Regions from separate parts of the Altererythrobacter sp. genome, predicted to be linked through region 2. Evidence: predicted binding sites of a transcription regulator. Region 2 holds the regulator's gene; the other holds the start of a gene.
The links. The regulator LexA, encoded in region 2, represses DNA repair genes until DNA is damaged. The targets are predictions, from matches to a motif close to GTTCCNCNCTTGTTCT.

Region 1 (10,371 bases), on a different contig from region 2:
CCGGACAATCGCAACCTCGATCACCAGATCGTAGAAGCGCCGCGGGCGCAAGCGCGGCAGCATGTTCATCTGCGCTCGGCTTTCGACCTGGAACACACCAAGCGAATCCCCCTTGCACAGCATGTCGTAAACCTGCGTATCCTCGCGCGGGACAGTCGCCAGAGTCAGACGCTTTTCATAATGCAATTCAAGCAGATCGAGGCATTTCCTGATACAGGTCAGCATCCCTAGCGCCAGTACATCGACCTTGAGGATGCCAAGCGCGTCGATATCGTCCTTGTCCCACTCGATGAATGTGCGATCGGGCATGGCGCCATTGCCGATCGGCACGGTTTCGGTCAGCGCACCCTCGGTCAGGATGAACCCTCCGACATGCTGGCTGAGATGGCGCGGCATGCCGATCATCTGTTCGGCCAGTTTCAGCACGCGCTTGAGATGGGGATCACCAAGATCCATGCCGATCTCGGCAGCGTGTTTTCCGGCGACTTCGCTGCCATAACTGCCCCACACGGTGCGGGCGAGCGCGCCGGTGACATCCTCGGAAAGCCCCATCACCTTTCCTACCTCGCGGATCGCCATGCGCGGGCGGTAATGGATCACCGTGGCGCATAGTCCGGCACGGTGGCGGCCATATTTGTCATAGATGTACTGGATTACCTCTTCGCGCCGCTCATGCTCGAAATCGACGTCGATATCGGGCGGCTCCTTGCGTTCTTCGGAGATGAAACGATCGAACAGCAGTTGGTGCTTGGCCGGATCGACGCTGGTGATCTCCAGGCAATAACAGACGGCTGAATTGGCTGCGCTACCGCGCCCCTGGCACAGGATCGGCGGATCCTGCCCACGCGCATAATCGACGATATCCTTGATGGTAAGGAAATAGCGCGCCAGCCCCAGCTTGCCGATCAGCGCCAGCTCACGCTCCAGCGTCTTGCGCACGCTATCGGGCAAGCCTTCGGGGTAGCGCCGCTGCGCGCCCTTCCACGTCTCCGCTTCCAGGAATTGCTGCGGGGTCATACCGTTGGGATAGATCTCTTCGGGATATTCGTAGCGCAGCTCGTCGAGGTTGAAATGGCAGGCATCGGCCACTTCGCGCGCGGCAGTGATGGCATGAGGCCAGCGCGCGAACAGGTGCTCCATCTCCTGCGGGGATTTGAGGTGCCGTTCCGCATTGGCGTGGAGCAGGCTTCCGGCAGCAGCGACCGTGGTCTTGTGCCGGATCGCCGTCATCACGTCCTGCAACGGGCGGCGTTCGGGCGCGTGGTAATGCACGTCATTGGTGGCGAGCAGCGCGAGCCCGTTCGCCTGTGCCATTGCGTCGAGCCGAGTGATCCGCGCCACATCGTCCCCGCGGTAGAGATAGCTGGCGGCGATGTGTCGGAGTGTTGGGAGTTGACGGGTCAGGTGAGGAAGGAGTTCAACAAATGAAGCCTTCAGAGGCACCCTTTCCTCTTCGTCACCCCGGACTTGATCCGGGGCCCCACTTTCATTGGACAGGAGAGGGATCCCGGCGATCTGATGATCTTTGGGACCAGGATAACGGAAGGGAATTATGTTACTCTCGACCTTGATCGAGAATTCCGCCTCCAGATCCTCCGGTGGCAACAGGATCAGTTGCACATCCCCCTCGCCTTCCTTGGCGCTATGCGCGGCCAGCATGGAGAGCGAGATGTCGCAAGCGCCCTTGTCCTGCCATTCGCCGTCGATCCTGCTCATTCGTCCGGCGCTGACAAGGCGGCACAACCGCCCATAGGCCGCCCTGTCACGCGGATAGGCGAGGAAGGACAGCCCTTCGAGCGTTTCGATCCGTGCGCCGATCACAGGCCGCAATTTGAGCGCCTGCGCCTCCGCATGAATGCGCACCACGCCCGCCATGGAGTTGGCATCGGCGATCCCGATTGCGTCATAACCCAGCGCGCGGGCTGTAGCGACAAGGTCAACCGCATCCGACGCCCCGCGCAGGAAGCTGAAGCAGCTTGCCAGCCCCAACTCGACGAAAACCGCGCGCTGCGGCGCTTCAATCGTCGATGGATCGATCTTCAGTCTGCGCTTCTGAGGAGTCAAAGATGATTCGGGCATGGTTCGAATCCCGGAATCGATCCGGGTCAGATGGCTCATTCGTGTAAATGTTCCTTATATGTTCTTATAACGGAACTTGCCAGCCCTTGTGACGGCCGCGAGTTGAGCGACCTCACTTCAATCCGATCTTAACCTAATGGGGTGATGCCGGATCATTGATGGGCTCAGGGGACAAGATGTGGCGCTATTTCGCAGCCAGGCAGCAATAAGAAACGAAGATCGCCGCGCATCGCCACGCTACCGCGTCAACTGCCCTGCACAGCTCCACATGACGAGCGGAAACCGCCAGGGTTCACTCTATGACATCTCGCTCAACGGGGCCCGTTTCACCACCAGCAATCCGCCAGCTACGGGCACTTCGGGTCTGCTCGCGTGGAACACGCACGAGGCCTTCGGCAAGATCATCTGGTCAAACGAAGATGGTTGCGGGATCGAGTTCGAACGGCAGATTCCACAAGAGGCGATCGAGGAACTGACTGCGGCCAGTACCGGGCAGACCCGGCGCGCAGCCAATTTCGGCAATATCCCCATAGCCCGAAAGGGGCGCCGTGGACTGGTTTCAGGCAACTGATTTCATAGGGTATTTACAAGTCCTAAGGGCGTCCTCATCCTCAGACTACCACGCATCGTGATGCAATCGCCGGAGGCGGATCAGCCCAGGCCAGCACGCTTTTGCATCTGCAGCTTGTGCAGGTGATCGATCACCGCCTGGTGCATCTGACCTTCGAATTCGACGCCGGCATGATTGCCTTCGATCCAGACCACGATCCCGAGCGGAGCGCGAATACCGTCGACCTTGAGCGTTACGGTTTCGCCCAACTGGGCAAAGCCGTATCTGCCCTTCAGCTTGCAACCACCCTCGGAAACATCGATCAGTTCGACGAAGATCGAGCGCGAGCGCAACCGTCCCTCGACCAATATCTCGAGCAGTTTGCGTTCAAATTGACGCTTTCTTTCCGGCGCGTTCATGATGTCTGTTTGGCATAAATCCGTAAACGAATGATGATTCTGCAGCTGCAAATGCGAAAATTTCCGCTTTTCAAGCAAAGAATCCCTGCAGAAACCACAAGGGCAATCCCCCGCGCCCGTCGCCGATCACCCCGTGGCGATAAATCCAGTAACGCCGTCCCCGGTCATCCTCGACCCGGTAATAATCGCGCAGCCGCACATTCGAGCGTTCGCGCCACCATTCGGGCGCGATCCGTTCCGGCCCCTCGACACGTGCCACTTCATGCACATCGCCCCGCCAGCGAAACGCCTTGGGATAGCCATCGGGCGTGGCATAGAGCACTGCAATCGGTTCAGGACGGTCGAGGAGTTTCAGCGGGCGCCGGCGCAAGGCCAGTCCGCCTTGAGTCGCCGGTTCCGGATCGAGCGGTCCATGCCAGTGCTGCGCGCGTTCCGGAATATGGCTGGCATGCGGAACCGGACGGCGCACGGCCCCCTGCCCCAGTCGCACCGTCAGCCGGTCGAGACATGCCGCAAGCGAAGTGCCATGGACCTCTGCCCTCGCTTCGATATCGACCTGCTCCAGCGCCAGCGGTTCGGCCCAACTGGCGCGCAGCCGCACGGTCTCGATCCCGAAACCGGCATCGACATCCTCCAACCTGTCCGCGAACAACCGGCAGATATGCGCCGGATCGCGGGTCGCGACCGACAGTTCGAGCTGGCGCAGCACAACTTCGCCATCGACCCGCCACAGCCCCAGTTCGAGCCGCCGCGCCCCTACGCCTTGCCCCTCCAGCTCGCGCACCATGTCTTCGGCAAGATCCGCCAGCACCTGATCCAGCAGATCGCGATGGCGGATCGGCTCCATCAATCGCCGCTGCACCAGCGGCATCTTCTGCGGCACCACCGGCAGCAAGGGCTCGGGCAAATAGCCAAGCAATTGATCGAGCCGCAGCAGCGGATTGGAGGCAGGCGACTTGCGGTTACGGAAGCGGCGCTGCAGCGCATCACGGCCCTTTGCCGCACCGAAACGGGTGGTCAGGTCTCCCAGACGCTTGAGCCCCAGCCTGCGCAGCACGGTAATGACATCGCTATCGAGCCTGAGCGCAGCGACGGGAAGATCCGCAAGACGTACGACAGCATCCTCGCCCACCTCCAGGATCGAGGCACTCGCTCCAAAGTGAGCCAATGCCCATGCGGCCCCGGCGGTGGGTGCGATCGCGAAGCTGGCGGTGAGATCGCGCGCCGCGAAGGCCTTGCGTGCATCGGCAATCAGGCGTTGCTCGCCCCCGAAAAGATGCGCCACAGCGGTAACGTCCACCACCAGTCCGTCAGGCGGATCCATCGCGCTCCACGGCCCCCAGCGCTGTGCCCAGACCGCCAGTTTTTCCAGAAAAGCCAGATCGCCTGCCGGATCGGAGGGAACGGCCTTGACCTGCGGACACAAAGTGCGCGCATCGGCCAGCATCATGCCCGCGCGCGGACCGGTTTCGAGCGCAGCATCATTCACCGCATCCACCCGCGGGCCATGCGCAGTTTCGGCGATCAGCGCGATGGGTTGCGCATCCGCGCCCTCGCCTCGCTTCAGACCATTAGAGAGCCGCCAGCGATCGACTGCGAGCCGCGAGAGCCAGACTGCCATAATTCGGCGGGGTGGCTCGCATGGCTGCCGACGGGCTGGTGGCGGTGAGGCGTCCACCATCATCGCGCACAATCCATTCTCCGGGGGCATGAATACGCGCGCGGAACAGTTCGGCCTGCCAGGATGGCATGCCCGGTGCGGCCCGGTTCCAGCGCGGCGCTGGCGAAGCGGCGGACGCAACCCTCCAGCGCATCCGCGCCGACGAAAGATCCGCCTGTGCGTCGAGCCGCACCAGCCATAGCGGCACTCCGTGCTTTTCCGCCGCAAGGCTCAGCCGCCGCGATGCCGTGAAACTGAGCGCCTTGGGATTGCCGGCCATCTCACCCAGCACGAAAGCGAGATCACGGCAGCGCAACCCCTCTTCCAGCGCGAACAGAGCATCTTCGGGCGTTGCCGCTTCGACATGGATCAGGCGATGGCGCAGATTTTCGGGCAGGCCATGGCGGTAAGGCCGCCCGGTGAGCCTGACCGCGGCACGATCCTGCACCCACAGCACCTGACGCTGCTCCCCGCTCTCGGCGAGTGCCCCTGCCTTTCTGGCCTGTGCGGCCACGTCCAGCGCATCGCATGCCAGCGCCAGCGCGAAAGCCGCCCCGCTTGCCTCATCACTCTCCGCGAACAACTCGCTATGCGAAGGGCCAGACAGGCCGGGCCGCCAGCACTTCTCGCGCAGGGCTGCCAACGCAGCCACGTCACAGCTTTCGGTCAAGACAGGAAGGGACATGCAGGAACGAGTCATTTGTTCCTATTATGTTCCATATTCGGATGATTCGCAATGCGGCTGTAGAACGCACTGGAGAGCCCAAGGCAAAGGGGCCGCCCCATCGGGACAGCCCCACAATTACCAAGCAAGATCAATCTATTCTGCGGGAGGATGGATCGGAATAGAGGTTTCCTCACCCTCGATATCGTCCACAACCTCGACAATCCCGCGACCGAGATGGCTGTGCGAACGGCTGTAACCGACATAGACGACAATCCCAATCACGCTCCAGATCGGAAGGAACAGCATCGCCGAAATCGGCAAGTTCACAAACAGGAAAACGCACCCGAAAACCGTCAAAGGCCCGACAAGCCAAAGCGCCGGAACGCGGAACGGACGGTGCCGCGACGGATCGTTACGCCGAACCAGCATGACTGCAAAAGCAACCATGGCAAAAGCATAAAGCGTTCCTGCATTGGAAATGTCGGCAAGCTGGCCAACCGGGAAGAAGGCCGCTCCGACCGCCACCGCGAGACCAGTGATGATGGTAACCACATGCGGAGTCTTGAAGCGCGGATGCACCGCACTGAGCTTCTCGGGCAGCAGACCGTCACGGCTCATCACGAAGAAGATGCGCGTCTGCGCAAAAATCAGAACGAGGATGACCGAAGGCAACGCAAGGAAAGCGGCAATGCCAAGCATGTTGCCGATCCCGGAAAAACCGATCTGCCGCAGCACATGCGCCAGCGCTTCATCGGAACACACCAGCGCACCGGCATATTCGGGAAGTGCGCACTGCCGCGCCAATTCTTCCGAACCGGCCGGAAATGGAATTCCGCCTGGGCCCATGATCGGCTGTCCGCCAATTGTGCCGATCGCTCCGGCTGCAACCAGGATGTAGAAAACCGTACAGAACAACAGCGACCCGACCAGGCCAATCGGAACGTTGCGTTGCGGGTTCTTGGTTTCCTCCGCCGCAGTCGAAACTGCATCGAAGCCGACATAGGCAAAGAACATCGTTGCCGCCGCGCCAACCGCGCCGACCCCGCTGCCCCATCCGCCGAACAGGCCTGCGGGCAGGAACGGATTGAACCGCTCGGGAGAGAAATCAGAGCTGGTCAGCGTAAGCGCAATGAAGGCCGTAAGCGCGGTTACCTTGATGGCCACGAGGATCGCGTTGACCTTGGCGCTTTCGCTGGTCCCGATCACCAGCAATCCGGTAACAAGCAACGCAATGACCAATGCGGGCAAATTGATGAACCCGCCTTCGGCTCCGCCCAATGCCAGCGGGCCGGCTGCAAGCCATGACGGTAAATCCACACCCATGAATTCATGCAGGATCGTACCCGAAAAATAGCCGGACCAGCCAACCGACACCGCGCTGGCGGCGATCGCATATTCCATGATCAGGCCCCAGCCGACCGTCCAGGCAAGAAACTCGCCCATCGATGCATAGCTGTATGTGTAGGCACTGCCAGCGACCGGGATCATTGCGGCAATCTCGGCATAGCACAGCGCTGCAACGATACAGACCGTACCGGCAATGGCGAATGCCAACATCAGGCCCGGCCCCGCCTTCTGTGCGCCTGCGGCAGTCAGCACGAAAATTCCGGTGCCGATGATACACCCAATGCCGAACAGCATGAGCTGGATTGCACCCAACGAACGGTGCAGCGATTTCTTCTCCGCGGTCGCCAAAATGGCGTCCAGCGGTTTTACGCGATCAAGGATCATAAAAGGCTTCCCTTTGCACGAGAGCCCGGCGCCAACAGCGCGGCTCCCCCTCCATGGGCGGGAGGCTAACGCTAACGGACAGCAACGCAAGGCGAATATGCGCCCTTTCCCCGCATTCGCACCGAGTCTACAAGCGCCTCATGTCCACCACATTCCAACTCGACACATCGACCAGCCGCGCCAATCCCACTCCGCAGCCGATGCGGCGGCTGACCGTGCCGCGCATTCGCGAGCGCAAGCAGGACGGCGTAACGGCAGATCCTCTGGTGATGCTGACCGCCTACACAGCCAGGCAGGCACAGCTTCTGGACAAGCATTGCGACCTTCTGCTGGTGGGGGATTCGCTCGGCCAGGTAATCTACGGCCTACCCTCTACTGTGCCCGTCACGCTTGAGATGATGGCCAATCATGGCGCAGCGGTAGTGCGCGGTTCCTACCATTCGGTGGTGGTGATCGATATGCCATTCGGCTCATATGAGGCTTCCAAGGAGAAAGCCTTCGAAAGCGCATCCTACCTCCTCAAGCAGAGCGGCGCAGCTGCAGTGAAGCTCGAAGGCGGGCAGGCGATGGCCGAGACCGTGGCTTTCCTCAACCAGCGCGGGATACCGGTAATGGGCCATGTCGGGCTCACGCCGCAGGCCGTCAACGTGCTCGGAGGCTATGCAGCCCGCGGGCGCAGTGACGCCGAAGCGGACAAGATCGTGAGCGATGCCAGGGCGCTCGACGAAGCAGGTGCATTCGCCATCGTCATCGAAGGCGTCGTCGAACCGATCGCGATCGAAGCAACCAAGGCCGTATCCTGCCCCACCATCGGGATTGGCGCTTCCGCGCATTGCGACGGCCAGGTTCTGGTGACCGAGGATATGTTGGGCATGTTCGAACGTGTTCCCCGCTTCGTGAAGCGCTACGAAGATATCGCCGGAATCATCGAGAAGACGGTAGCTACCTATGCCGAAGAGGTGCGCGCGCGCAGCTTCCCCGGTGAAGAGCAAACCTACCAGCCCAAGGCCTGATCCGACCAATGAACACCTTCCTGCGATTCTACGGCTTTTCGCTGGTCTTCACGCTGGTCTGCTCCGCGCTGGCCGTTTGGTATGGCTGGTACGCGACCGGCACGCTGGTCGGGACCGCACAAGTTCTGTGGATCGTGCTGATCCTGTCAGTACTCGAGATCTCGCTCAGCTTCGACAATGCGGTGGTGAACGCTTCCGTCCTCAAGGAGATGGACGAAATCTGGCAAAAGCGCTTCCTCACCTGGGGTATCGCATTTGCTGTGTTCGGAATGCGGATAGTTTTCCCACTGGCGATCGTCGCGATTGCGGCTGGATTGGGACCGATGGAGACAGTTCGCCTCTCGCTCAACGAGCCGCAGGAGTATGAGCGCATCGTCAGTTCCGCCCATGTTGGGATTGCCGGTTTCGGTGGCGCTTTTCTGGCCATGGTGGGTCTCAAATTCTTTTTCGACCGCGACAAGAAGCTCCACTGGATCACGACGCTTGAGAAATGGCTGTCAAAGTTCGGTGCCCTGCCCGCCGCGGAGATTGCTCTGCTGCTGCTAGCCTTATGGGGCATGTCCACTCTGCTGGCACCGGACGAAGCGCTGACCTTCCTGATTTCGGGAATACTTGGCCTCGTCACATTCATAGCAGTCGAAGGGATCAGCGCGATCCTTGAGATGAAGGAGGAAGCCGCTCGAATGCATGGCGCAGTGGTTCGCAGCGGATTGGGCGGCTTCCTTTACCTTAATGTGCTCGACGCAAGCTTCAGTTTTGACGGGGTCATCGGCGCCTTTGCGCTTTCCAACAATATGGTCGTGATTGCGCTGGGCCTGTCCATCGGCGCGATGTTCGTGCGGTCGATGACAATCCATCTGGTCCGCAAGGGCACGCTGGCACAGTATCGTTTTCTTGAGCACGGCGCATTCTGGGCAATCATTGTGTTGGGTGCGATCATGCTGGTTTCCGCCAAGGTGCACATTCCCGAGACCATTACCGGCCTGATCGGCGCTATCCTGATCGGTCTGTCATTCTGGTGGTCAGTCAGGATCAATCGGGCAGAAGACGGCGTTAGATCCTCTGCCGATCCAGTGCACTAGCCAGCGGCGCTGCAAGCACCAACTGCATCAGGTGATAGAGCAGCAGCGGTGCGATCACGAATCCGGCGACATCGGGCACGAACAGGATCGCGGCAAGCGGCGCCCCGATCGCCACGCTCTTTTGTGCACCGGCAAACAGGAAGGCTATGCGGTCGGCGCGAGGCAATCCAAGAACACCGCCTGCAAACCACGTCAGCACATGGGCCAGCAGCAGGAACCCTAAGACCAAGCCAAACAGGCTGGCCCAGTCCCAGCCGCTAAACATCTGCATCAGGCCCTGTTCGACTGCGCCCGAAAAGGCGACATAGACCGCGATCCCGATCACAACGCGATCGAGCCACACGATTTTCGCCCTACGCTCGATGATCCATTCTCGGCTCCAGCCCTGCAGCGCCTGACCAATGGCGAAGGGGAGCAGCAGGATCATCCCAATCCGCACGATCGCTTCATGGCCCAGCGCGCCTACTTCACCCCCGCCCAGCAGTGCGAACAGCGGCGCGGTCACGAATACGCCCAGAATGTTGATCAGCGCCGCGCCCACCACAGATAGCGCGATATTGCCACCGGCCAGACTGGAATAGGAAATCGCCGATTGAATCGTGGAAGGCAGAGTTCCGAGATAAAGGAACCCCAGCGCCACAAGTGGCGGAAGTAATCCGGTGGCCAGCCACGATACCCCTAGCCCGGCCAATCCCATTACACCGAATACCCACAGGGCAAGCGGGAGGAAGAACCGCCAATTGACGAAACCGCGCAGGATCTCTCCACGTGCAATCCGCATCCCGTTGACCAGGAACAGCAGGAAGATCGCCACACTGGCGATCTGCTGCGCCTTGCCGCGCAATTCGCCCTCAGCCGGCCAGATGAATGCCAATGCGGTTGCAATCGCGAGTACCGCGATCATCGGATCGGCCAGCAGGGAGAGGCGAGAGCGCATTGCGCGCCCTTGCCGTGCTAACGCTTCGCTGTCGAGTGCGCCTTGACCACCAATGCCCTGCCCGGTTGGATGTAATGAGCACGCTGGGCAAATTTTGCGGCGCCATCCTTGTCACCCAAAGAAGCGGCAACCTTTGACCGCAGCTCCAGGATTTGCGGATCGCGCCCAGCCCCCATTGCAATGGCGTGGTCGAGCAACAGTGCCGCTTGATTCCAGCTTTTGCGCTCGGCAAA
Region 2 (10,371 bases):
CTGCCCTCGCCGATCTCAGCGCGCGGGTCGAGGAACAGATCGACGAAGGCGCTCCCATGAGCGAAGTCGCCGAGCAATTGGGTGTCAAGGTCTCTACTACGCCTGCGCTGACTGCGGATGGCCGGGTTTATGGTCAGCCTGGCCAGGGTGTACCTCCGGAATTGAGCGGCACGGTGGAAACCGCGTTCCAGATGCGCGAAGGTGAGCCGCAGCTGGCCGAAGTCGTGCGCGGACAGACCTTCCTGATATTCGAAGTTGGTGAGATCACGCCCTCGGCCTCCGCGCCGCTCAGTGACATCAAGGATCAGGTGATAGCGGCATGGCGGCTTTCGGAAGGATCGCGACTGGCGCGCGAGGCAGCCGACCGTATCATTGGCCGGCTTGGCGGTGACGAGCCTGTTGCCACTCTGGCTGCGTCGGTGAGGCAGGAAGAGAAGCCACTTCCTCCCGCCGAAAATGTGGACCTGACCCGTGAGCAGCTTGCCGCGGCCCAAAACGGACAAGTGCCCGCGCCTCTCGCGCTGCTGTTCAGCATGGCCGAAGGAACGTCCAAGCGCCTTGAAGCCCCCAATGATCTTGGTTGGTTCCTGGTCGATCTTGACGAAATCTCCGTGGGGGAACTGGCGGACGACGATCCCATTGTTGCATCTGCCAAGCGCCAGCTCGAAGCGACCGCGACGCAGGAATATTCGGACCAGTTGGTCGCTGCCATGCGCGATGAGCTGGGCGTCGAGCGCAATGACAGCGCAATCCAGGCCGTTCGCAAACAGTTGACCGGTGAGAATTGAGGGGGCCTGAGCTGACTACGCTTGCTCCTGAAAATGCGGATGCGGCCGCGCGCCTTCTGCGTGACGGCAAGCCCGCGCTTGTCTGGCGCCGGGTCGTGGCCGATACGGAAACCCCTGTCGGCGCCGCAGCCAAGCTGATCGAGCCGGGCCGCGGCGACTTCTTGCTCGAATCGGTCGAAGGCGGCGAAGTGCGCGGGCGTTACAGCCTGCTTGGGCTGGATCCCGATCTGGTGTTTCGCGCTTCTGCCCATTCCGCCGAGATCAACCGCCAGTGGAAGCTTGACCGCGACGCATTCGATCCCTGTGCGGGCGACAGTCTGGAAGAGCTGCGTGCGCTAGTGGCCGAGTGCCGGATCGACACGCCTTCCGAGCTGCCACCGGCCCTCGCCTGTCTGGTGGGCTATTTCGGCTATGAGACGATTGGCCTGGTCGAGAAGCTACCGCGTGCGCCCGAAAGCGAACTCGCACTGCCCGACATGCTGTTTGTCCGTCCGCGCCTGATTCTGGTGTTCGATGGTTTGAGCGACGAGCTCTTCTGCATTGCGCCTGTCTGGGCGGGATCGGGCGATCCAGATGCAGCGATCGAGCGCGCGGGCGAGCGTATCGACGAAACACTGCGCGACCTTTCGACGCGGCTGGTCGAACCGGAGCGCGATGCGTCGCTGCCGGATCTCGCGCTCGCCCCGGTAATGGCAGGCGACGACTATAAGGCGATGGTGGCGCGCGCGAAGGACTACATCACGGCGGGCGATATCTTCCAGGTCGTGCTGGCTCAGCGTTTCACCTGCCCCTTCCCGCTCGCGCCCATCTCGCTCTATCGCGCGCTGCGGCGCGTGAACCCTTCGCCTTTCCTCTATTTCCTCGACCTGCCTGGTTTCGCCGTGGTCGGCTCGAGCCCCGAGATTCTGGTGCGGGTGCGCCCGGATAGCGAAGGGCGTGCGGAAATCACCATCCGTCCGATTGCTGGAACCCGCCCGCGTGGGGCCTCCCCCGAAGAGGACCGGGCGAATGAGCAAGGCTTGCTGGTCGACCCCAAGGAATGCGCCGAACACCTCATGTTGCTCGACCTCGGGCGTAACGATGTCGGCCGGGTTTCGGCACGGGGCAGCGTGCGGGTAACTGACAGCTTCACCATCGAACGCTACAGCCACGTCATGCATATCGTCAGCAATGTAGTGGGCGAACTGGCTCCCGAGCACGACGCGCTCGATGCTCTGTTCGCCGGATTTCCCGCAGGTACGGTCAGCGGCGCGCCCAAGATCAGGGCTTGCGAGATCATCGCCGAACTGGAGCCTGAAACGCGCGGGGCCTATGCCGGGGGCGTCGGCTATTTCGCACCGGACGGATCGGTCGATAGCTGCATCGTGCTGCGCACCGCCGTGGTGAAGGACGGCATGATGCATGTTCAGGCAGGCGCCGGCATCGTGGCCGACAGCGATCCCGATTACGAGCTCAACGAATGCAAGGCCAAGGCTGGTGCGTTGATCGCCGCCGCACGCGAGGCGGTGCGTGTCGCGGGCGAACCGGGATTTGGACAATGAAGCGATTGGCTGCACTCACACTTCTGGCCGCCCTGTCTGCTTGCGGCGATCCGAAAGCCGGCGAGCCGGTGATCCGCACCGAAATCGGCAAGGGTTCGGAGGAGATGGCAGCGGCTCGCAAGGCGCTCTCTCCCTGCGAACATGTCAAGTTTGAGGATGTGCCGCTGACCCATTGCGTGGCCGATCCCGAAAAGCATCGCATCCACACGGCACTGAACGGTGCCGAGGGGCAGCCTTACCGTTCGCTTAGTGCCTATGCGAAATCTCTCGGCGACGATGCGGTCAACATAGCTTTCGCCATGAATGGCGGCATGTATGACGGGGCTGGTGAGCCGATCGGATATTACGTCGAAGACAGCGAGCGCTTGCAGGAGCTCAACCGCAATGACGGACCGGGCAACTTCCATCTCAAGCCCAACGGTGTGTTCTATGGCACAGATGGCAAGTGGGAGATCAGGACGGCTGACAATTTCTATCACTCGGTCGGCGACCGCCCCCAATTCGGTACGCAATCGGGCCCGATGCTTGTGATCGATGGCAAGCTCCACCCGGAAATCCAGGATGACGGCCCGTCCAAAGCGATTCGCAACGGGGTTGGCGTCGACAAGCAGGGCCGCGCGCATTTCGTCATTTCGGATGCGCCATTGAGCTTCGGCCAGCTCGCGCGCTATTTCCGCGACGAACTCGAGACACCCAATGCGCTGTTCCTCGATGGTAATGTCTCGGAACTGTGGGACCCGCTGGCTGAACGGCTCGATACGGGAGTATCGATCGGTCCCTTGCTGGTGGTAACCAACCGCGAGGAAGTGGAAGCAGAATGATCCTCGTCATCGACAATTATGACAGCTTCACCTTCAACCTGGTCCATTATCTGATGGAGCTGGGTGCCGAGGTGCGTGTCGAGCGCAACGATGCGCTGACGGCAAACGAGGCACTGGCGACCAATGCCGCCGGTTTCCTCATCTCGCCCGGCCCCTGTACGCCCAATGAAGCGGGCGTGAGCCTGGATCTGGTGGCCGCCTGCGCCGATGCGGAAAAACCGCTGCTGGGCGTGTGTCTGGGTCATCAATCGATTGGCCAGCATTTTGGCGGAACAGTCGAGCGTGGCGGGCTGATGCATGGCAAGACTTCGCCGGTCACGCATGATGGGACGGGCGTGTTTGCTGGCCTGCCCTCCCCCTTCATTGCCACGCGCTATCACAGCCTGGTGGTACAGAATCAGCCCGATGAGCTACTCGTCAATGCGACTTCGGACGATGGCTACACCATGGGCTTCCGCCACCGCGACTTGCCAATCCACGGCGTACAGTTCCATCCGGAAAGCATTGCGACCGAACATGGACATGCGCTGCTGGCGAATTTCCTCAGGATGTGCGGCATGGAGGCTGTCGAACAGGTATGAAGACGCTGCCTGACGCTCGTGTGCACCTGACCGAGGCTGAGGCCGAGGAGGTTTTCGGCTGGATACTCGATGGCGAAACCAGCGAAGACGAGATCGCGCGCTTCCTGGTCGAAATGACCGAGCGTAGCGAAACGGCGGACGAAATAGCCGGGGCCGCCCGCGCGCTGCGTGCTCGCTATATCCCTGTGGCGGGGCCTGCCAATGCGATCGACGTATGCGGCACTGGCGGCGATGGGCACCACACGCTGAACGTATCGACCGCGGTGGGGCTGGTTGTCGCGGCATGCGGCGTGCCGGTCGCCCGCCACGGCAACAGGGCGATTTCATCGCTTTCAGGCGTGGCAGACACGCTGGAAGTGCTTGGGCTCGACATGGCCGCAGCCGGGCGCACTGCGGAAAAGACACTGGCCGAAATCGGCATCTGCTTCCTGTTTGCACCCAACCACCACCCGGCGATGGTACGGATACAGCCAATCCGCAAGAAACTCGGTCGCCGGACGATCTTCAACCTGATGGGTCCGCTCTCGAATCCGGTGGGAGTACGCCGTCAGCTGATTGGTATAGCCCGCCCCGGCTACGTCTCGATCTATGGCGATGCGGCAGCGCGGCTTGGAACTGATCGCACCTTCATCGTATCGGGCGACGAGGGGCTGGACGAGCTAAGCCTGGCAGGCGGTAACGAACTGGCCAATGTGACGGGGCACGAGTTCGCCATGCAGCGCGTGGATGCAACCATGGCCGGGCTGGAGCACGCACCGCTCGAAGCAATCCGTGGCGGCGATCCGGCGCATAATGCAAAGGCGCTGGCCGCCCTTCTGGCGGGCGAACCGGGCGCCTATCGCGAAACGGTCAAGTTCAATGCGGCGGCTGCATTGATCGTCGCAGGCAGGACCGAAGATTGGCACGAAGGCGCGGCGATGGCCGCCGAAGCGCTCGACAGCGGCAATGCGGCTGATCTGCTGCAACGCTGGATCGAGCTGGCGAAGTGAGCTTGCTGCCATGAACAAGCTGGACGAAATCTGCGCCGCAAAGCGCGAAGAGGTTGCTGCGCGCAAGTCAGCAGCTTCCTTTGCTGATCTGGTCGCCAGGGCCAGCGAACAGAGCGTGCCGCGCGGGTTCGAAGCTGCCCTGCGCAAGGCAAGCGAAACCGGCTTCGGCCTGATTGCCGAGATCAAGAAGGCTTCCCCTTCGAAGGGTCTGATTCGCGCCGATTTCAAACCGGCAGACCATGCTCGCGCCTATCAGGCGGGCGGCGCGAGTTGCCTATCTGTGCTGACCGACGAGCCCTATTTTCAGGGCCATGCCGATTATCTGGTTGCGGCGCGCGCGGCCTGCACGCTGCCCGCTTTGCGCAAGGATTTCATGGTCGATCCATGGCAATGCGCGGAGGCGCGCGCGATGGGAGCGGACGCGATCCTGATCATCGTCGCCGCACTGGACGATGGCGCGATGCTGGAAATCGAGGCTGCGGCGCGCGAACTGGGCATGGATGTGCTGGTCGAAGTGCATGACGAAGCCGAGATGGAGTGCGCTACACAGCTTCGCTCGCGCCTGATCGGGGTCAACAATCGCGATCTCAAGACCTTCAGGACCGATCTTGCGACGACCGAGCGGCTTGCGCCGCTGGCGCCCGAGGGTGCGCTGCTGGTCGGCGAGAGCGGGATCAACAGCCATGGCGATTGCCAGCGGCTCTCGCGCTGCGGCGTGCGGACATTCCTTGTCGGTGAGAGCCTGATGCGGCAGGATGACGTCGAGGCGGCGACCCGGGCACTGCTTGAAGGATAGTCTGTCCTACCACGCAACTTTGCGGCATAGCATGTTGCATGATCTGCCCGGTTTTTCCTGCCCGATCCGCCAATTGCAGTCTATCTCCAAGCGGCAGACTTTTTGGTCTTAGAACAGTGTTCCATGTGTTCCATCCTGTAGGAATTGATTCGCGTAAGGTACTGAAAAACCTATGAGCAAGCGACTTACCCACCTCGACGAAACCGGTGCCGCCCATATGGTCGATGTCGGCGGCAAGCCGGAAACCTTGCGCAAGGCGATTGCGGGCGGTTTCATCCGGATGAGCGATGATGCGCTCGCCGCGATCAAGGCGGGCGATGCGCCCAAGGGCGATGTGCTCGGCACCGCGCGTATCGCCGCGATCATGGCGGCGAAAAGAACCGCCGAACTTATCCCACTATGCCACCCGCTCGGCCTCGATGCGGTGGATATCGACTTCGCCTTCGAGGATACAGGCGTCCGCGTGACCGCCACGGCATCGCTGACTGGCAAGACCGGGGTTGAGATGGAAGCGATGGTTGCCGCTTCAACCGCGCTCCTCACCGTCTATGACATGGCCAAGGCGCTCGATAAGGGCATGGTGATCGAAGAGGTGCGCCTGCTCGAGAAATTGGGCGGCAAATCGGGCCATTGGCACGCAGAGGCCGACCCTGCAGCGTAAGCCGGCTGCCCCGGATTGAACATCACACCCCTGCCAGGCCCAAAGTTCGATAGCTGTTCAAAAATGGCGGAATTGCTTGACTTGGCGATTCTTGTTGCCTAATTGTTCCGCATTCGTTCACCTTAATTATGGGCGAATGGAACAGCGACCTGGGGCGACCAGAGGAGGTTTTCGCCATGCTGACGGCAAAGCAGCACGAATTGATCCGCTTTATCCAGCAACGTCTGGAGGAAACGGGCATTTCCCCCTCGTTCGAAGAGATGAAGGAAGCGCTGGATCTCAAGAGCAAGTCGGGCGTTCATCGCCTCATTTCCGCTCTGGAGGAACGTGGTTTCATCCGCCGCCTGCCCAATCGCGCTCGCGCGCTTGAAGTCATCAAGCAACCGGAAGATGTGACTCCTGCGGGACGTAGCCTGCCAACCAATGATGCGGTTGCCCGGGCGGTCTCGCCTGCCCCTGCAGCTCCCGAACCGGCCAACGACGTGATCGAGATACCGCTCCATGGCCGGATCGCTGCCGGTGCGCCGATCGAAGCGCTCGAAGGGCAAACATCGATGCCGGTTCCTGCGGCTCTGCTCGGCCCCGGGGATCACTATGCGTTGGAAGTTTCGGGCGATTCGATGATCGAAGCGGGTATTTTCGATGGCGATTACGCGCTGGTCCGTCGCACCGATACCGCGCGTGACGGGGAGATTGTCGTTGCGCTGGTGCGGAACGAGGAAGCCACGCTCAAATATCTGCGCCGTGAAAACGGCAAGGTTCGGCTCGACCCGGCAAACGGTATGTATGATCCACAGATCTACGATCCGCATGAAGTTGTGGTTCAGGGTAAGCTGGCTGGGCTGTTGCGCCGCTATCACTGAGCGGTCTCGGGCGTAAGCACTAGTCTTCCCCGCGCCACCAGCCATGCTCACCCTGTGCCGACGCGACCGTATGGATTTCATGCTTCTCCAGCACGATGGCGAGTCCGCCGGTGCGTTCCAGCAAATCCCTGTCTGCCTTGAGCCATCGCGGACGGCATGAGGATGGCAGCCAGCGGTCGGCAATCACGATGTCGGACCGTTCGCATGCAGCGGCCAGGGCGCGCTCTTCGACCCTGATCTTGTTGCGTGCCATCAAAACGGTCCATCTGCGTCCACCACGCTCTATTCCCAGAATGCAAAATTCAGGGCTGCAATGCGCGCCGGGCCAATCCTCGATCATGATCGGATCACCCTCGACACCTGCCAATTCGAGCAGATTCTCGCTGGCGTAGTTCGAACGGCTTTCGCGAAGTGATACCAGACGCTCTCCATCCATGGTGATGCCCACATGCCGCCCATCGCCGGAAATGAGGACATCCGGAACTGGCGTCATCAGCAGCATAATTGTGGCAATAGCGGCAGGAACCAGGCTCAACAGCCTGCGCCGCCCCCGCCACAGAGCGAGCCACAAACCGCTTCCGATGAACAAGGCGAAGGTGAGCCCGCTCATCTGCGGCATCAGCTTGACCGCGCCAGGCTGTGCGGCAGTGAAATGCGCGATGGCCAGCAGCAGTTCGAGCGACTTGCCCACCAGCCACCATATTGGCGCTCCGATTCCGACAGTGTCGAGCAGTAGCGCCAGAGCGACCAGTGGCATGGAAACGAATGTGACGAGCGGGATCGCGACGACATTCGCCAGCGCGCCGTAGACACCTGCCCGGTGGAAGTGGAACAGCACAATCGGCATCAGCGCGATTTCGATCACCAATCCCGTGACGAGCAGCATTGTCCCGCGCCTTACAAGCCAGCCTGCCCAGCCCTCGTCATGCGGCTCCAGAAAGGTGCGAACAGGCCCCGAATTGTGCAAGGCGACGATAGCGAGAACGGCAGCGAAGCTCATCTGGAAGCTCGGCCCGATGAGCGATTCGGGCCACAGCAGCAGCACACAGAAGGCAGCAACTGCCACCATTCGCAGCGATAATGCCTCGCGTCCGAGCGCCAGCGCTCCCAGGACCAGCAGCGCAGCGATGCAACTTCGCACAGTCGGCACTTCCGATCCGGTCAGCAGCGTGTATCCGATCCCCGCCAGCGCCCCGCCAACTGCCGCCACCACCGGCAGTCTGACGCGCAGGGCAAGTGCCGGCCACAGCGCCAGCAGCTTGAGCGAGAGCAGATAGGCAGCGGCGATAACGGCGCTCACATGCAGCCCACTGATTGAAAGCAGGTGGGTCAGCCCTGCATCGCGCATTGCGTCATCGTCCGCCTCGCTGATCCCGCCGCGATCGCCGCTGGCGAAGGCTGCCGCAATGGTACCGGGCGACCCGCTCAACTTGTTGCGGACGTGGAGCGAAAGCGCCCGTTGCACTTTAGCAAGCCACCCCTGCCTGTGTTCTGCCGGGCGCACGACTTCGATATCGCCGATCATACCTCCAGTGGCGGAAAGACCCTGGAACCATGCTGCACGGGCAAAATTATAGGCTCCCGGCAGCATTGGTGGCGCCGGGGGCATCAATCGCGCGCGCAACCGGATGATGGCTCCTTCGGCGATCGCATCGTTCGCATGCTCCAAGGGCACGTTGACGCGGACCTTTTGTGCCTTGCCTGCCTCGGCATCTCGAATCGCAAGCGTCAGGCGGATCCGGTCGAGAGCAGGCTGGTCGTCACGGTCGAGGACGTAACCCTGGAGTGGAACCACCATGGGCCGCTCGATCGGTTCTGCGCCGACCGTTTCGGATCTCAGCCATATGACCGCGACACCTGCTGCAAACAGCAGCCCTGCTGATACGGCTGCCATGCGCAGATGGTTTTGCGCGAATCCACTGCTCCCCAATGAAGCGCCTGCAAGCGCGACGAGCAAGCCTGCACCGATCGCCATGCCCCATTGCCAGGGTGCGGCAAGCACGAACCAGGCGGCAATTCCCAGGGCAAATCCCACCACCATCCACGGTGCACGGTCGAATCCCGCCTGGTCGAGGAATTGTTCGATTGCGCTCGCCGCACTGGACAAGCGAGCGCCAGTGCGCCAAGTGCGCTGCACTGCAGCATCGCCGGTCCCGGCGTTGCCCCCTGCGGGTCCCACTGGCGCGTGACGTGTCGCCATGGGGTTATTGGAAAGGATTGAAGGACTTATGGCAAGCGAAAGCGGCCCAATCGGTGGCACAATCGTCACCCGATTTGCGCCCTCGCCTACCGGATTCCTGCACATTGGCGGCGCGCGTACCGCGCTGTTCAACTGGCTGTTTGCGCGCCATAACGGCGGCAAAGCCCTGCTGAGAATCGAAGATACGGACCGCAAACGGTCGACTCAGGAAGCGATCGACGCAATCATCGACGGGCTCGACTGGCTTGGCCTCGATTTTGACGAGGATCCTGTCTTCCAGACGGAACGCGGTTCGCGCCACGTCGAGGTGGCGGAGAAGCTTCTCGCGGCCGGACATGCCTATAAGTGCTTCGCCACGCCCGAGGAACTCGAGGAAATGCGCGCCGCACAGCGCGCTGCCAAACAGCCGCTGCGCTATGACGGTCGTTGGCGGCACCGCGATCCTTCGGAAGCGCCGCTGGGTGCGCCCTTCGTCGTCCGGCTCAAGGCGCCCGATGATGGTGAAACCACGATTGAGGATCAGGTTCAGGGCAAGGTCACCGTTCGCAATGCGGAACTCGACGATTACATCATCCTGCGCGCGGATGGCACGCCAACATACATGTTGGCGGTTGTGGTCGACGATCACGACATGGGTGTGACACATGTGATCCGCGGCGACGATCACTTGAACAATGCCTTCCGGCAACTTCCGATCTACCGCGCAATGGACCAGATCGAAGGCAATTGGCCCGATCCGATCTATGCCCATATCCCGCTGATTCACGGCAGCGATGGCGCCAAGCTATCGAAGCGACATGGCGCACTTGGAGTGGAAGCCTATCGCGACGAAATGGGCATCCTTCCAGAGGCGCTGTTCAACTATTTGCTCAGGCTTGGTTGGGGACATGGCGACCGAGAGGAAATTACTCGCGATGAGGCAATTGCGTTGTTCGGTCTCGACCATGTCGGAAAGAGCCCTTCGCGCTTCGACCTGAAGAAGCTCGAAAACCTCAACGGTCATTACATCCGCGAAGCGGACGATGCCCGCCTGGCAGGGCTTGTCGCCCCGCGCATGGCAGGCGAAGTGGATGTCGGCTTGCTGGCTCAGGCCATGCCTGTGCTCAAGACGCGTGCCCGCAACATGGACGA

Region 1: a site for LexA is predicted at 2,129-2,144, ahead of ACQY6C_RS10325 (error-prone DNA polymerase). Genes of this name have one in related genera too.

The regions. Positions count from the first base shown of each region.
Region 1 is NZ_JBNKWF010000017.1:62,487-72,857, forward strand. It holds gene ACQY6C_RS10325 (error-prone DNA polymerase) at 1-2,079, opposite strand, end outside; gene ACQY6C_RS10330 (PilZ domain-containing protein) at 2,258-2,650, shown strand; gene ACQY6C_RS10335 (PilZ domain-containing protein) at 2,731-3,048, opposite strand; gene ACQY6C_RS10340 (Y-family DNA polymerase) at 3,119-4,669, opposite strand; gene ACQY6C_RS10345 (recA-like protein) at 4,620-5,393, opposite strand; gene ACQY6C_RS10350 (amino acid permease) at 5,529-7,106, opposite strand; gene panB (3-methyl-2-oxobutanoate hydroxymethyltransferase) at 7,247-8,119, shown strand; gene ACQY6C_RS10360 (DUF475 domain-containing protein) at 8,128-9,201, shown strand; gene ACQY6C_RS10365 (bile acid:sodium symporter family protein) at 9,173-10,138, opposite strand; gene ACQY6C_RS10370 (tetratricopeptide repeat protein) at 10,156-10,371, opposite strand, start outside.
Region 2 is NZ_JBNKWF010000010.1:19,359-29,729, reverse strand. It holds gene ACQY6C_RS07170 (SurA N-terminal domain-containing protein) at 1-788, shown strand, start outside; gene trpE (anthranilate synthase component I) at 800-2,329, shown strand; gene ACQY6C_RS07160 (phosphodiester glycosidase family protein) at 2,326-3,150, shown strand; gene ACQY6C_RS07155 (anthranilate synthase component II) at 3,147-3,731, shown strand; gene trpD (anthranilate phosphoribosyltransferase) at 3,728-4,720, shown strand; gene trpC (indole-3-glycerol phosphate synthase TrpC) at 4,731-5,516, shown strand; gene moaC (cyclic pyranopterin monophosphate synthase MoaC) at 5,689-6,177, shown strand; gene lexA (transcriptional repressor LexA) at 6,354-7,040, shown strand; gene ACQY6C_RS07130 (ComEC/Rec2 family competence protein) at 7,060-9,240, opposite strand; gene gltX (glutamate--tRNA ligase) at 9,269-10,371, shown strand, end outside.